DNA from 3 places in the Kitasatospora sp. NPDC091276 genome. Region 1 is predicted to be linked to each of the others. Evidence: riboswitches for the same ligand, from Rfam matches in the RefSeq annotation. Region 1 holds a riboswitch; each other region holds the start of a gene.
What was found. Region 1 has a riboswitch for cyclic di-AMP ahead of AB0O19_RS19150 (LysM peptidoglycan-binding domain-containing M23 family metallopeptidase). Riboswitches for the same ligand answer to the same signal wherever they lie in the genome.
Positions count from the first base shown of each region.

Region 2: another riboswitch for cyclic di-AMP. It lies ahead of AB0O19_RS20755 (M23 family metallopeptidase); the one in region 1 lies ahead of AB0O19_RS19150 (LysM peptidoglycan-binding domain-containing M23 family metallopeptidase).
Region 3: another riboswitch for cyclic di-AMP. It lies ahead of AB0O19_RS09255 (NlpC/P60 family protein); the one in region 1 lies ahead of AB0O19_RS19150 (LysM peptidoglycan-binding domain-containing M23 family metallopeptidase).

Region 1 covers NZ_JBFBFU010000014.1:35,849-40,855, reverse strand. Annotated here, with positions in the region: gene AB0O19_RS19160 (MFS transporter) at 1-847, opposite strand, end outside; gene AB0O19_RS19155 (DUF2470 domain-containing protein) at 1,027-1,746, shown strand; gene AB0O19_RS19150 (LysM peptidoglycan-binding domain-containing M23 family metallopeptidase) at 2,026-2,985, opposite strand; cyclic di-AMP (ydaO/yuaA leader) riboswitch at 2,988-3,170, opposite strand; gene AB0O19_RS19145 (MFS transporter) at 3,483-5,007, shown strand, end outside.
Region 2 covers NZ_JBFBFU010000015.1:171,212-176,218, forward strand. Annotated here, with positions in the region: gene AB0O19_RS20745 (TetR-like C-terminal domain-containing protein) at 1-547, opposite strand, end outside; gene AB0O19_RS20750 (alpha/beta hydrolase) at 623-1,450, opposite strand; cyclic di-AMP (ydaO/yuaA leader) riboswitch at 1,796-1,954, shown strand; gene AB0O19_RS20755 (M23 family metallopeptidase) at 1,967-2,800, shown strand; gene AB0O19_RS20760 (hypothetical protein) at 2,861-3,841, opposite strand; gene AB0O19_RS20765 (GNAT family protein) at 3,884-4,456, shown strand; gene AB0O19_RS20770 (sensor domain-containing protein) at 4,648-5,007, shown strand, end outside.
Region 3 covers NZ_JBFBFU010000006.1:8,392-13,398, forward strand. Annotated here, with positions in the region: gene AB0O19_RS09245 (NYN domain-containing protein) at 48-1,409, shown strand; gene AB0O19_RS09250 (NlpC/P60 family protein) at 1,610-2,644, shown strand; cyclic di-AMP (ydaO/yuaA leader) riboswitch at 2,983-3,132, shown strand; gene AB0O19_RS09255 (NlpC/P60 family protein) at 3,143-4,288, shown strand; gene AB0O19_RS09260 (NlpC/P60 family protein) at 4,516-5,007, shown strand, end outside.

The DNA.
Region 1 (5,007 bases):
AGGTGAAGGCGAACAGCAGCACCGCGAGCACCGCGAGGATCACGGTGAGGCTGCGCATCAGCGCGCGGTCGGCGAACCAGCCGCCCAGCAGGTTGCCGACGAACAGGCCGACGCCGAACAGGAAGAGCAGCCAGGTGACGCTGCTCGGGGCGAAGCCGGCCAGTTCGGTCATCATCGGCGTGATGTAGGTGAACATCGCGAAGATGCCGCCCCAGCCGAGCACGGTCATGGCGAGCGCGAGCCAGAGCCGCAGGGTCCGGAAGGCGGCCAGTTCGGGGCCGAGCCGGGCGGCGCCCGCCCTCGGCTGGACGGGCACCAGCGCCGCGATCCCGGCGAGGCCGAGCAGGCCGAGCCCGGCGACGACGTAGAACGTGGAGCGCCAGCCGAAGTGCTGGCCGAGCAGGGTGCCCATCGGGACGCCCAGCACGTTGGCGGCGGTGAGGCCGGTGAACATCAGGGCGATGGCGCCGGCCCGCTTGTGCGGGGCGACCAGGTCGGCGGCGACGACCGAGCCGATGCCGAAGAACGCGCCGTGCGCGAAGGCGCTGACGATCCGCCCGATCATCAGCAGCCCGAAGGCGGGGGCGACGGCCGCGATCAGGTTGCCCACCACGAACAGGCCCATCAGCGTCAGCAGCATGCCCTTGCGGGGGGCCCGGGTGCCGAGGATGGTGAGCAGCGGGCCGCCGACCACGACGCCGAGCGCGTAGCCGGAGATCAGCAGACCGGCAGTGGGGATGGAGACCGAGAAGTCGCCGGCGACCTCGGGCAGCAGGCCCATGATCACGAACTCGGTGGTGCCGATACCGAAGGCGCTGATCGCCAGCGCCAGGAGCGCGAGGGGCATGAGGGACCGCTTTCCAGAGAGAACCGTTGCGCATGCAACTACCAGCGTCGACAATACGAGACACCCGCAGGTACTTGCAAGCGCCATCTATCCCTGACGACAGCGATCCCGGCCACGCCACTTGCCACACCCCCGAGCGGAGATTAGGTTAGGCTCACCTAACTAACTGGAGGTCCGTCATGAGCCTGCCCGCCGGCGACGCCGAGGTGCCCGAACCCACCACCGCCGAGCGCGTCCAGAGCCTGCTCAGCGCGACCTCCTCGCTCACCGTCCGCGCCTGCGGCGAACACCACGACCTCGACACCCCGGTCTCCGTCCACGGCTCCCGGCTGCGCCTGCGCGCCCCGCTGGGCGACCCGCTCGCCACCGCCGCCGCCCGCGCCACCGACGGACTCGCCGTCGTCCTGGACGTCACCGACATCTCCCCCGTCGCCGTCCGCGACCGGATCCGCGCCCGCCTCACCCTGGCCGGCCGACTACACCTGGCCCACCTCGCCGACGACGGCCTCAGCGTCCACCTGCGCGTGGACGTCGCCCACGCCGTCCTCGCCACCCCGTACGGCACCGGCGCGCTCACCGCCGGCGACCTCGCCCTCGCCGCGCCCGACCCGCTGGCCCGCTACGAGGCCGCCATGCTCACCCACCTCGCCGACGACCACGCCGACGCCCTCGCCGTCCTCACCCGGCTGCTCGACCCGGACCTGCTCGCCCAGCACCCGGAGGTCCGCCCGCTCGCCCTGGACCGCCACGGCCTGGTCCTGCGCCTGGACCACCCGCACGGCCACCGCGACGTCCGCCTGGTCTTCCCCGAACCGGCCGCCGACACCGAGGACTTCGGGCAGCGGATGCACGAGCTGCTGACCGCCGCCCAGCACGGGCTGCCCGCCCACCGGCTCTGAACCGGCCCACCAGCCCACATATCTGACACATCGTCAATTCGCCTTGGGGGCACCCACCAAGGCCCGGAAACGACAGCGGCCGGCCCGGCTCGCGAGAGAAGTCTCGCGAGCCGGGCCGGCCTGGGCGTGTCCCGCGCCCATGTCCACTGCTGCGGCGATCACCCGGTCGAGCGGTCACCCGACATGACCATCCCGGGCGGTCGATTCGCCCCGTAGCAGCGGTGGTTCCTCATCCGGCACATCCGGCAGATCCGGTACATCCGGTACATCCGGTACGGGTCAGAGCGCGACGCCGTGGGCCCGCAGGTAGGCGACCGGGTTGATGTCCGAGCCGTACTCCGAGCCGTTGCGGATCTCGAAGTGCAGGTGCGGGCCGGTCACGTTGCCGGTCGCGCCGGAGAGGCCGATCTGCTGTCCGGCCTTGACGGCCTGACCGATCTTCACACCGATCGAGGAGAGGTGCGCGTACTCGGCGTAGTGGCCGTCGGCGAGCTTGATCTCGACCTCGTTGCCGTAGGCGCCGCCGTTGCCGGCCTTCACCACGACGCCGTTGCCGACGGCGCGCAGCGGGGTGCCGGTGGAGGCGACGAAGTCCTGGCCGGTGTGGTGGCCGGAGGCCCACATCGAGCCGGCCACGCCGTAGGCGGTGCCCAGCTTCGGGCTGGCCAGCGGGGCGACGAAGGCGGAGGCGGCGGCGACCGGGACGGTGCTGACCGTGGCGGACGGCGCGGCGGTCTGCAGCTGGGTCTGGAGCTGGGCGGACGGCTTGGCCGCCTCGGTCCGGACCTCCAGCTGGGCCTGCGGCTTGGCGGCGGTGGTGGCCGGCGCGGCGTCCTGGGCGGACGGCTGGGCGGGCTTCGCCGGGGCAGCGGGCTTGGCCGGGGCGGCCTGGCCGGCGATCACGAGCCGCTGACCGGGGAAGATCAGGTCCGGGTTGCCGCCGACGACCTCGCGGTTGTGGTCGTACAGCGCCTGCCAGCCGCCGTCGACGTGCTGGGCGTCGGCGATCCGGGACAGGGTGTCACCGCTGACGACGCGGTAGCTCTCCTGCGACGAGGCCTGGGCCTGGTCGGCGGGAGCGGCGGCCGGGGCGGCGGTGACCGCGGCGGCCGGCGCGGGGTGGGCCTGGGCGCTCATCGCGGTGACGAGCGGCAGGGCGAAGGAGACACCGGTGACGGCGGTGGCGATCCCGATGCGGGCGGCGCGGGGCAGGGCGATACGACGAGCCTGTGCAGGCATGGAATTTTCCTCTCCGACGCCTGCGAGGTGAGCTGTCGGGTTCGGGCTGGAGTTGCCCGGCCGCACATGCGGCTTCACCCCTAGCCGGCCCTGGATCCGGGTACGCGAAAGCGTGCCGTTTCCGGTCCGGCGACTTACCTGTGGGTCCCCCGCTCCTGCCGTACAGAGTTCGGTGCGAGCCACCGGGCAGCGGCAGGATTCGGCGTTCCACCCGGTGGATCCGTCCGGACTGGCCGGGCGGTCGCTGAACTAAAACCCATCCGTTCGGGTGAAGCAATGTCGATCACTTGAACCGCCGACAACCCCCCGAGCTGCGGTGACCCTCCGAATGATCGGCCGCACCGTACGTGCACAATCCATTCACCCGGCGCCACTGATCCACGACGCTGCGCCGATTCCGCCACCGCTGCGCACCCGCCCGCTCACGCACCGCGCACCCACCGACACGCCACCCGGTGACCCTTGTCACGTACGCCCCACGGGCGCAGGATCGGCCCGTGGCCACCTCCGAAGCAGGAACACTGCGCCTGGGCACCTCGCGGGGACGCTGGGTCCTCCTCGCGACGGTGCTCGGCTCCAGCATGGCGATGCTCGACGGCACCGTGGTGAACGTCGCGCTGCCCCGCATCGGCACCGATCTCGGCGCCTCCCTCGCGTCCCTGCAGTGGACGCTCAACGCCTACCTGCTCACCCTGGCCGGACTGATCCTGCTCGGCGGCGCGCTCGGCGACCGGTACGGCCGGCGCCGGGTCTTCCTGATCGGCGTGCTCTGGTTCGCCGCCGCCTCCGCGGCCTGCGCCGCCGCCCCCACCATCCACGTGCTGATCGCCGCCCGCGCCGTCCAGGGCATCGGCGGGGCGCTGCTCACCCCCGGTTCGCTCGCCATGCTGCAAGCCGTCTTCCACCCGGACGACCGCTCGGCGGCGGTCGGCCTGTGGTCGGGCCTCGGCGGGGTGTCGGCCGCGGTCGGCCCCTTCCTCGGCGGCTGGCTGGTGGACGGCCCCGGCTGGCGGTGGATCTTCCTGCTGAACCTTCCGCTCGCGGCCGCCGTGGTCGCGGTCACCTCCCGGTTCGTCCCCGAGAGCCGGAACGAGAGCGCCGTCGGCCGCTTCGACGTCCCCGGCGCGCTGCTCGCCGCGCTCGCCCTCGGCGCGATCACCTACGCGCTGACCGCCGCCGGGGAGGGCCTGTCCCCCGCGGTCTGGCTCACCGGCGCGATCGGCCTGCTGCTCGGCGCGGCCTTCATCGCGGTCGAGCGCCGCGCCGCCGAGCCGATGCTGCCGCTCGGCCTCTTCTCCTCCCGGCTGTTCACCGCCGTCAACCTGGTCACCCTCTGCGTCTACGCGGCGTTCAGCGGGGTGTTCTTCCTGCTGGTGGTGCAGTTGCAGATCGTCTCCGGCTTCTCCCCGCTGGTCTCCGGCCTCGCCCTGGTCCCGATCACCGTGCTGATGCTGACCCTGTCGGCACGCGCCGGGCGGCTGGGCAAGCGGATCGGCCCCCGGATCCCGCTCACCGTCGGTCCGCTGCTGTGCGCCGCCGGGGTGCTGCTGATGCTGCGCACCGGCCCCGGCTCCTCCTACTGGGCGGACGTGCTGCCCGCCGTCACGGTGCTGGGCTGCGGGATGACCCTGCTGGTCGCGCCGCTGACGGCGACGGTGCTGGCCGCCGTCGAGGTCCGGCACGCGGGCATCGCCAGCGGCGTCAACAACGCCGCCGCCCGCGCGGCCGGGCTGCTCGCGGTCGCCGCGCTGCCCTCGCTCGCCGGGCTGAGCGGCGACGCCTACCGGGTGCCGTCCGCGGTGGACTCCGCCTTCCGCACCGCGATGCTGATCTGCGCCGGGCTGCTGGTCACCGGCGGGCTGACGGCCTTCGCCACCGTCCGCGGCAACGTGCTCGCGCCGGTGGACCGCCCGGTGGCCGAGCCGGACTGCGAGTGGGCCTGCGGCACCACCCCGCCGCTCGACCCGGGCCACGTCCACACGGACGAGGGCCCCGCCACCGGATCGGCGGCAGGGCCCTCAG
Region 2 (5,007 bases), on a different contig from region 1:
GCCCGGTGGTGAGGAGGGTGATGAGGCGGCTCTGGGTGGTGGCCAGGTCTTCGGCGAGCTGGAAGCCGCCGCCGATGGAGAGGGAGGCGAAGCCGTGGGCGACGGAGCGGACGGTACGGGCGGCGTGGATCGCCTCCGCGCCGTCGAGGCCGTACTCCCGCAGGACGGCGATGATCACCCCGACGAGCCGGCCGGCCGCGCGGGTGAGGTCGTCGTCCGGCTGCGGGGCCTGCGGGAGGGCGTTGTAGCGGTGCGGGTACTCGGTGGCGTACGCGTGGTAGGCGCGCAGGACGGTGTCGACGGCGTCGTCGCCGCTGCGGCCGACGGCGGCCTCGGCGAGCCGGTCGGCGAGTTCCTCGGTGACCCGGACGGCGATGAGCCGCCGCAGTTCGGCGAGGCCGCCGCTGACGTGCTTGTACAGCGACGGGGTGGCGACCCCGGCCCGGGCGGCGACGGCGGCCAGGGTGAGGGCGTCGGCGCCCTGCTCGTCGATGAGGGCGATGGCGTGGTCGACGACCTGCTCGGGGGTGAGTCCTACTCGGGGCATGGTGTGGGCTCTCCGTCGGTGGAAGGCGTACGTGGCGGGGCGTGGCGTGGCGTGGCTGACGTGGGCGGGCGGGGCTCAGGCGAGGTCGGCGAGGAAGGGCAGCAGGGCGCCGGCGGTGGCCTGCGGGTTGTCGGCCATCGGGTAGTGCCCGGATCCGTCGATCATGACCTTCCGCGCGTTGAGCGCGGCGGCCTGCCGGTCGGCGACGGCTTCCGGCTCGGGGAAGTCGGGGTCCTTGCTGCCCATGATGACGAGCGAGGGGCAGCGCACGGCCGCGGTCCAGCCGACGGGCGCGGAGTCCCCGCTGACGTGTCCGCGGGTGGCGGTCTTGCGGCCGGGGGTGCGCATGGCGGCGACGAGTCCGGCCACGTACGGGTCGAAGTCGGCGGGCTTGGCGCCCGGGTAGGCCAGCTTGCGCTGGTAGAGGCCCCAGAAGGCGGGCGAGTGGACGGTCAGGAAGCCCATGACGCGGAGGGCGCCGCGCATGAGGGCGCCGGGCGGGGGGTTCTCGACGAAGGCGTCGATCAGGGCGATGCCGGCGACCCGCTCGGGGGCGTCGCCGGCGGCCTTGACGACCGTCGCGCCGGTGTAGGAGTTGCCGACCAGGACGGCGCGGTCGATGCCGAGGTGGTCGAGCAGGGCGAGGACGTCGGTGGCGATGGCGGCGGGGGAGTAGTCGTCCCAGATGATCGAGGATTCCCCGAAGCCGCGCAGGTCCATGGTGACGACCCGGCGGCCGGCGGCGGCCAGCAGCGGGCGGAGGTGCCGGTAGGCGGCGCGGGTGTCGAGCATTCCGGGGAGCAGCACGACGGGGGCGCCGTCGCCCTGTCGGGTGTCGTCGTAGGCGAGGCGGCCGCCGGTGACGTCGAGGTACTGGGTGGTGGGGGCGCTGGTGGCGTTCACGGTGGGCCTCCGGAGGGTTGCCGGTGCGGGGCTTCGGCGCTGCCGCCGATAGCCTTAAAGCTAAGGCTAATAGCCTTAGCCGTCAAGCCCTCGCGCCCTGCGGAGCGGGGGAGGTCGGCGGGGAGTGCGCGGATGAAGGGTCGTTCGTTGACGTTCGATCACGTGAGGTGGCGTCAACGGCGCTCAAGGGGGTGCAGGGGTGCCCAAGGGGAACAAAACGCCCGTCGTGCCCCGGAGTGCCCCGCCCGTCTCCGGTCGTCCCGGGCGAACGGCTTGGAATCAGGGCCTCCTAGGATTAACGTTTGATAACGCAGCGCGGTCGTCAACGCCGTACCCAGACGGCACCGTGCGCCGTCGCCTAATCCCGCCGACCGGCCTCCGGGCAGGTCAGGGAGCCGGGGAACCACGTTCCTTGGGGTGAATCGGCGGGGCTCCGGCCCGGCCGTAGGAGACCTTCCTGCTCCGAACCCGTCAGCTAACCCGGTAGGCGCGAAGGAAGGAAAGGAGCGCGCCTCCGTGGCGTCGACGCACACTCCGGCACACCCGGCCGGCCTTGCAGCAGGTACCCGGCTCCTCGACCACCCCGGCCCGGACGGCTCCGAGTACGCGGGCCCGGAGGCCGAGACCAACCGGCACCGGATGCCGCGTCAGGTCCGTGGGGCCTCCCCGCTGCTCGGCGTCACCGCCGTCGCCGCCACCCTGGGCGCCACCGGCTTCGCCTCCGCCACCCCGGCCGCCGCCCCCGCCATCGAGACCCCGGACGAGACCCCGGTCGCCCTCTCCGCCGACCCCGGCCTCGCGCTCGCCGCCCGCATCCAGCTGCAGGCCGACAGCCAGCGCACCGCCGCCGAGGAGGACGCCCGCGTCCAGGCCGCGAAGGAGGCGGAGGCCAAGGCCGCCGCCAAGGAGGCCGAGGCCAAGCGGGCCGCCGAGGAGGCCGAGCGGGCCAAGGCCGCCGCCCTCACCCTGCCGGTGCGCGACTACCACCTCACCGCCCACTACGGCCAGAGCGCCCGCTACTGGGCCCACCTGCACACCGGCCTGGACTTCGCCGCCGACACCGGCACCCCCGTCTACGCGGTCGGCCAGGGCACCATCACCTCGGCCGGCTGGTCCGGCTCGTACGGCTACCGGATCGTCGAGACCCTGCCCGACGGCACCGAGATCTGGTACTGCCACCTCTCCTCGATCATCAAGGGCTCCGGCAAGGTCGGCTCCGGCCAGCAGATCGGCAAGGTCGGCGCCACCGGCAACGTCACCGGCGCGCACCTGCACGTGGAGGTCCGCCCCGGTGGCGGCGCCCCCGTCGACCCGGAGACCTGGTTCCAGCAGCGCGGCCTCAACCCCTGACGCACCCGCGAAGCCCCGGCCGCCGGAACCAGAAGGCACCGCGGCCGGGGCTTCGCCGCGTCACTCCTGCGCCGGGTCCGCCGACTCCGCCGGGTGCGCCGGCTCCGCCGGGTGCGCGTCGAACTCCTCCTGCGCCGGGCCCGCCAGCCCCTCCAGGCGGGCGTCGAACTCCTCCTGCGCCAGCCCGGCCAGGTACGCGTCGATCTCCTCCTGCCCCGGCTCCGGCGCGAGGTCCGGGAACTCCTCCACCAGCAGTCGCGGCAGCCCGGGCACCGTCCACTCCCCGTACAGGTCGAGCGCGGCCTCCACCGCCGCCTCCTCGAACGCCCCGAAGTCCCCGGCCAGTTCGTCCGGCATCGGCCGGCCCAGCGCGGTCAGCTCGGCCAGGTTGCGGTAGCTGCGCCGCATCAGGCCCTGCTCCAGCAGCCGGCGCGCGCCGTCGGTGGCCATGCCGACCGAGATCACCCGGGTCGGGCTCCAGCCCTGCTCGTCCACCTCGTCCAGCCAGCCGGTCTGCGCCAGTGCGGCGAACACGGCCAGCCGCTCCTCCTGCGCCAGCTCCCGGAAGCCGGTCAGCCACTCCCGCACCGCCTCCGGATCCGCGACGTCCGCCCCGTACGCGTGCAGCAGCAGCGCGTACAGCCGGGGCCAGGTCACCAGGTCGGCGCGGCGCAGCAGCCCGGCCGCGACCTCGCCCTGCCACTCGGCCTCGGCGTGCAGCCGCTCCTGGCGCTTGGCGTTGAGCCGCTTGGCGGCCCGCTGGTGGTCGGTCAGCAGCCGGACGGCGGCGCCGTACGCCAGCGGGTCCGCCTCCGGTTCGGGTTGGACGTACAGGTAGAGCCGCTCGTACAGCAGGTGCTCCACCGCGTTCGAGGTCAGTTCGGGCCAGCCGTCGTGCATCCTGCCCTCGCCCAGCTCCAGCAGGGCCAGCACCGCGCGCAGCGGCGCTTCGGCCACCGGGGCGCGGTCCTCTTCCGCCGCCCAGGCGAGCAGGTCGGAGGCCCTGGTACGCGGGGCGAGCCGCAGGTCTTCGTCGTTCATAGCTCGAACGGTAACCGCTGGCCGGGAGTAGGGTCGGCTGCCATGGTCCCCGTACGACTCACCGGCCCCCGGCTGGCCATCCGCGAGTATCACCACACCGTCGGCGACGTGGACGCGCTGTACGGGCTGTTCAGCGACCCGGAGGTCACCCGCTACCTCCCCTTCGAGCCGCGCGACCGTGAAACCTGCGCCGACCAGATCGAGCTCTACCTGGAGGAGGCGATGGCGCCGGAACGGGACACCTACCGGCTGGCCGTCACCCGGCGCGACGACGCCGAGGACCCGGTGGACGCCGTGCCGATCGCCCACGCCTCCCTCACCCTCGGCAAGCACCGCTCCGCCCACCTCGGCTACGTGCTGGGCCGCGACGTCTGGGGCCGCGGCTACGCGGGCGAGATCGCCGGCCTGCTCTGCGAGCTCTCCTTCGAGGCCCTCGGCGTGCACCGGCTGGCGGCCCGGGTCGACGTGGACAACGCCGCCTCGGCCAAGGTGCTCCTCCGGCTCGGGTTCCAGCTGGAGGGGCGGGTCCGGCACGACCTCTACAAGGGCGGCGCCTGGTCCGACTCGTACCTGTACTCGCTGCTCGCCGACGAGTGGAGCGGCGCGACCGGCTGACGGCCCGGCGTGCACGTCCGGCGTGGACGTCCGGCGTGGACGTCCGACGCGGACCTGGGGGCAGGCCTGCCGGGTCAGGCCCGGGGGGTTAACCCCACCCCCGATCCGCCAGGCCTCCGGATCCTCCCCGGCCCGCCGTTCGACCAGACTGATGCCATCAGCAGTCGAGAACGAGGGACCGGGGCCGGGACATGAGCATCAGCCGAAGCGCGCAGGACCGCGAGTGGGACGTCCTCGGTGGTTACGGCGACGACCCGCGTCCCGCTCGGGCCCACCGGACCGAGGAGCCGCCGGCCGTCTGGCGGGCGCCGTTCTCCGGGCACTACTACCGCGAGATCGGCTACACGCTCACCGGCCTGCCGCTGTCGGTCATCGGCTTCTCCGTCTCGATCGTGCTGTTCTGCATGGGGATCGGCACCTTCGTCACCGTCCTCGGCCTGCCCGTCCTCGCCCTCCTGACCACCGTCGCCCGCGGCATGGGCCGGATGGAGCGGGCCCGGGTGCGCGGCATGCTGGCCCTGGACGTGCCCGCCCCGACGCCGGTGCGCCAG
Region 3 (5,007 bases), on a different contig from region 1:
CGTCCGAGCCCGCGGCCGCCGGCGGGGCGGCGGGTCCCGATGAGTCGGTGGGCCCCGGCGGGGCGGCGGGCTCCGGCGAGGTGGCGCCGGAGCGTGGTGCCGAGAAGCTGGACCGGCCGCTGCCCGAGGGCGTGCGCCGGCGCGTGGTCGGCCTGGCCTCGGACGCGCTCGGCGGGCTGCCGCCCGGCGAGCTGCCGCAGAGCCTGCGCCAGTACGTCAAGTTCACCCCGGCCCGGCGGGCCAAGTACGCGGCCACGGCGCTGGCCGCGGCGCTGGAGTCGGAGCCGGCGTTCCGGGTGCGGATAGCGGAGCGGCTGAGGCTGGGCCAGCCGGACCTGGTGAAGGCGTTGGAGTCGGGCAGCGTTCCGGGCGCCGCCGATCCGATGGACGTCGCGGCCGCCGCCTACCTGGTGCGGTCGGCCGGTTGGAGCCGGCTGGTGGCCGAGGCCGGGGAGGAGGCCGAGCGGGCCGGCGCCGAGGGCGCGGCCGCCGAGGCCACCCGGCTGGCGGAGAAGTTGCAGGCGGAGCTCGCCGAACTGCGGTCCGCCGCCCGGGCGGACCTGGAGCGGCAGCGCGCGGAGTTCGAGGGCGTCCGCCGGGAGGCCGAGTCGCTGCGGAAGAAGGTGCGCTCGCTGGAGAGCGACACCCGCCGGGCGCAGGCCGAGACCAGGCGGCTGACCGCCGAGCTGGAGGCCGCGAGGGCGCAGGCGGCCGCCGAGCGTGGCGCCGCGGAGTCCGAGGCGCGGCGGCTGCGGCACCGGGTCGGCGAGCTGGAGACGGCGGCCGAGCAGGGCCGCCGGTCGGCCCGCGAGGGCCGCAGCGTCGAGGACATGCGGCTGCGGCTGCTGCTGGACACGGTGCTGCAGTCGGCGCAGGGGCTCCAGCGGGAGCTGGCGCTGCCGGTCTCCCAGATCCGGCCGGGGGACCTGGTGGAGGCGGTGGTGCCGGGTGCGGCCTCGCCGCACGACGTGGCCCGGCGCGGTCTGGCCGACGACGATCCGGCGCTGCTGGACCAGCTGCTGGCGATCCCGCAGGTGCACCTGGTGGTGGACGGCTACAACGTGACCAAAACGGGCTACCCGACGCTGCCGCTGGAGCAGCAGCGGATCCGGCTGCTGGGCGGGCTGGCGATGCTGGCCCAGCGCACGCAGGCGGAGGTCACCTGCGTGTTCGACGGGCAGGACCTGGACGTTCCGGTGATCATGGCGCCACCGCGCGGGGTGCGGGTGCGGTTCAGCCGGACCGGCGAGACCGCGGACGAGCTGATCCGCCGTCTGGTGCGGGCCGAGCCGCAGGGCCGTCCGGTGGTGGTGGTGTCCACCGACCGGGAGGTCGCGGAGGGCGTGCGGAAGGCCGGCGCGCGCCCCGTGGCTTCCGTTCTGCTGCTGAACCGGCTGGCGCGGCCCTGACGGCTGCCGCGGCGGGATGACGCCTGGTCAGCGCCCGGTTTGCGGTGGTGTGCACATCCAGTGGAGCCTGCGGGGGAAGTGGAGTTCACGCCTTCGGGGGAGTGGCAAAACCCGTGGATCTTCCCTAGGGTGTGGCGTCAAACCTATTTTCCGGATTCTCACCTGATCGGGTGAGGCCGATGGAAGAAGGAGCAATTCCCTTGGCCTCCCACCGCCGTCCCAAGCAGCCGAGCCGCGCCCGGGTCTCCGTGCTCACCGCTGCCGCGGCGACCGCGGTCGCCCTCTCCGCGCAGGTCGCCGCGCACGCCGCGCCCCAGCCGAGCAAGAGCGACGTCAAGGCGCAGATCGACCAGCTCCAGCAGGACCAGGAGCAGGCGGCGGAGAAGTACAACGGCGCCAAGGAGCGGGCCGACCAGCTCCGCAAGCAGTCCGACCAGCTGCAGGACAAGGTGGCCCGCAGCCAGGACGAGATGACTCAGCTGCAGACCGGCCTGGCCGGCGTGGCGGGCGAGCAGTACCGCACCGGCGGCATCGACCCGTCCGTCCAGCTGATGCTCTCCTCGGACCCGTCGGGCTACCTGGAGAAGGCGTCCAGCGCCCAGCAGGCCAGCGCCAGCGAGTCCGAGGCGCTCAAGGGCCTGCTGGACCAGCAGCGTCGGCTGGACCAGGAGAAGTCCGAGGCCGCCGCCGTCCTGGCCTCGCTCGACTCCACCACCAAGGACCTGAACCAGGCCAAGACGGACGTCAACCAGAAGCTGAAGGCCGCGCAGGACCTGCTGAACTCGCTCAGCGCCTCCGACCGCGCCGCGCTGCGGGCCCAGCAGCAGCAGGACGACCGCGCCTCGCGCGGCAGCGACCGTGCCGACCTCGGCAGCCTTCCGCAGGCCGGCGGCTACGCGGGCGTGGCCGTGGCCAAGGCGATGAGCAAGCAGGGCTCGCCGTACGTGTGGGGCGCCACCGGCTCGACCACCTTCGACTGCTCGGGCCTGATGGTCTGGGCGTACGGCCAGGCCGGCGTCTCGCTGCCGCGCACCTCGCAGGAGCAGGGCAACGTCGGCACCAAGGTCTCGCTGGACCAGGCCCAGCCGGGCGACCTGGTCATCTACGGCGCCGACCGGCACCACGTCGGGATGTACATCGGCAACGGCATGGTGGTGCACGCGCCGCACACCGGCGACGTGGTGAAGGTGATGAAGGTCGACGCGATGCCGATCAACACGATCCGCCGGGTCTGACGGCCCGACACGCCCGGAGGGCCCCGTCCGGGCCTGTGATCCACGCCACCCTCCGACCGGGGGTGGCGTTCGGGTTTTGTCCGCAGCGCGAGTCCCCGGTGAAGAGTGATCAGCTTTGCGTACGGCGGTGATCACTATGTGTCATATTCACAAAAGAACTTTGGTCTTCTTCCGTCTTTTTTCTGACAAGGATTTGAACGGATCACGGTTCAGTTACTAGGGTCGTGCCCCGAACCACCGCACTCCCGATCGCCCAGCCAGGGTGACGGCGGTGGTTTCCGTCGAGTTCGTGACGCAGCGGGGCGGGCCCAGTGCCTGCCCGACGGGGAGCCCAGCAGTCGGGGGTGCTGTCGAACGGAGCCGGGGAACCACGTTCCTCCGGGGTGAATCGGCGCCAGGTCGGCCGGTGGAACGGCCGTGAGGCGTCGTAGGGCACGCTTCCGGCCCGAACCCGTCAGCTCACCCGGTAGACGGCGTAGGAAGAAGGAGTCCGCCTTCGTGGCGTCCCATCGTCGTCCCAAGCCCGCCAGTCGCACCCGGGTCTCGATCCTGACCGGCTTCGCCGCGGCGGCCGTCGCGCTGTCCGCGCAGTCCGGCGCCCACGCCGACCCGCAGCCGACCAAGGACCAGGTCAAGGAGCAGGTCGACCAGCTCAACGAGCAGGCCGAGGTCGCGACCGAGAAGCTCAACGCCGCCCAGGAGAAGCAGCAGCAGCTGCAGAAGCAGGTCACCGACCTGCAGGACCAGGTGGCGCGGCAGCAGGGACAGGTGACCGACCTCCAGGGCGGCCTGGCCGAGATCGCCGGCGAGCAGTACCGCAACGGCGGCATATCCCAGACCGTCCAGCTGATGTTCTCCGCCAGCCCGGACACCTTCCTGAGCCAGGCCGACACGCTGAACCAGGCCGGCGGCACCCAGAAGGGCCAGCTCAAGCAGCTCCAGGACGAGCAGCGCAAGCTCGACCAGGTGCGCTCCGAGGCCCAGGGCAAGCTCGCCGAGATGGAGACCACCACCCAGCAGCTGAAGAGCGCCAAGGACGAGGTCCAGGGCAAGCTCAAGGCCGCGCAGGACCTCTTCAACACCCTGTCCGAGCAGGAGCGCCAGGCGATCCGCGCGGCCGAGGAGAAGGCCGCCGCCGAGGCCAAGGCGAAGGCCGACGCCGCGGCGAAGGCCGCCCAGCAGCAGGCGGCGGCCCAGCAGGCCGCCGACCGCTCCTCCCGCGACAACAGCCGCACCGACCTGAGCGCGTCGCAGGCCCCCGCCGCGCCGGTCACCAAGCCGAGCGCCGGCAGCTCGCGCGGCGCCGCGGCGCTGTCCATCGCCGCCTCCAAGATCGGCAGCCCGTACGTCTACGGCGCCTCCGGCCCCGGCTCCTTCGACTGCTCGGGCCTGATGGTCTGGGCGTTCAACCAGGTCGACGTCTCGCTGCCGCGCACCTCGCAGGAGCAGGCCCACGCCGGTACCCGGATCGGCACCGACCTCTCCCAGGCCCAGCCCGGCGACCTGCTGATCTTCTACGGGGACGCCCACCACGTCGGCATCTACGCGGGCAACGGCCAGGTGCTGCACGCGCCCAAGCCGGGCGCGTCGGTCCGCTACGAGGCCGTCGGCAACATGCCGCTGACCTCCATCGTGCGGGTCTGATCCCCGCTCAGGCCCTCCCGGGCCCGGCCTTCCACCGCGGAAGGCCGGGCCTGCGGCTTTTCCGGCGCCTCGGACTGATGTCCGATTGCGGGTCAAATATTCGGGTTGGCGGGGGTTTGGACTCGGTTGCCCGGACTCGCTAACGTCTGCCACCGGACTCCGCTTCCAGGGCCGCCCGCGTTGGGGCGGCGGCGGGGCCCCACCGCCGGATCGGAGCCGCTGCCGCCATGCCCGTGCACCGTCGTTCCCAACTGCTCGCCCGTGCGCTGGTGCTGACCGCAGCCGCCGCCACCGCCCTGGGTGTGACGACGGGCGGCAGTGCCCAGGCCGCCCCCGCCACGCCGGACACGCCCACCCGCAAGGACGTCAAGGCGCAGGTGGAGCAGCTCTACGGCGAGGCCGAGCAGGCGTCGGAGAAGTACAACGCCGCCCAGGAGGCGCAGCAGCGGCTCCAGGGCGAGACGACCGTCCTCCAGGGCGAGATCGCCGTCGCCCAGGACCAGCTCAACCAACTGCGCGGCGACCTCGCCACCGTGGCCGGCGCCGAGTACCGCGGCGGCGGCATGGCCCAGACCGTCCAGCTGATGCTCTCCACCGACCCGGAGGGCTACCTGTCCCGGGCCCGCACCCTCGACCAGGCCGCCGAGCGGCAGCAGGAGACCCTGCACGAACTGGCCACCCGCCAGCGCCGGCTCGACCAGCGCCGCACCGAGACCGCC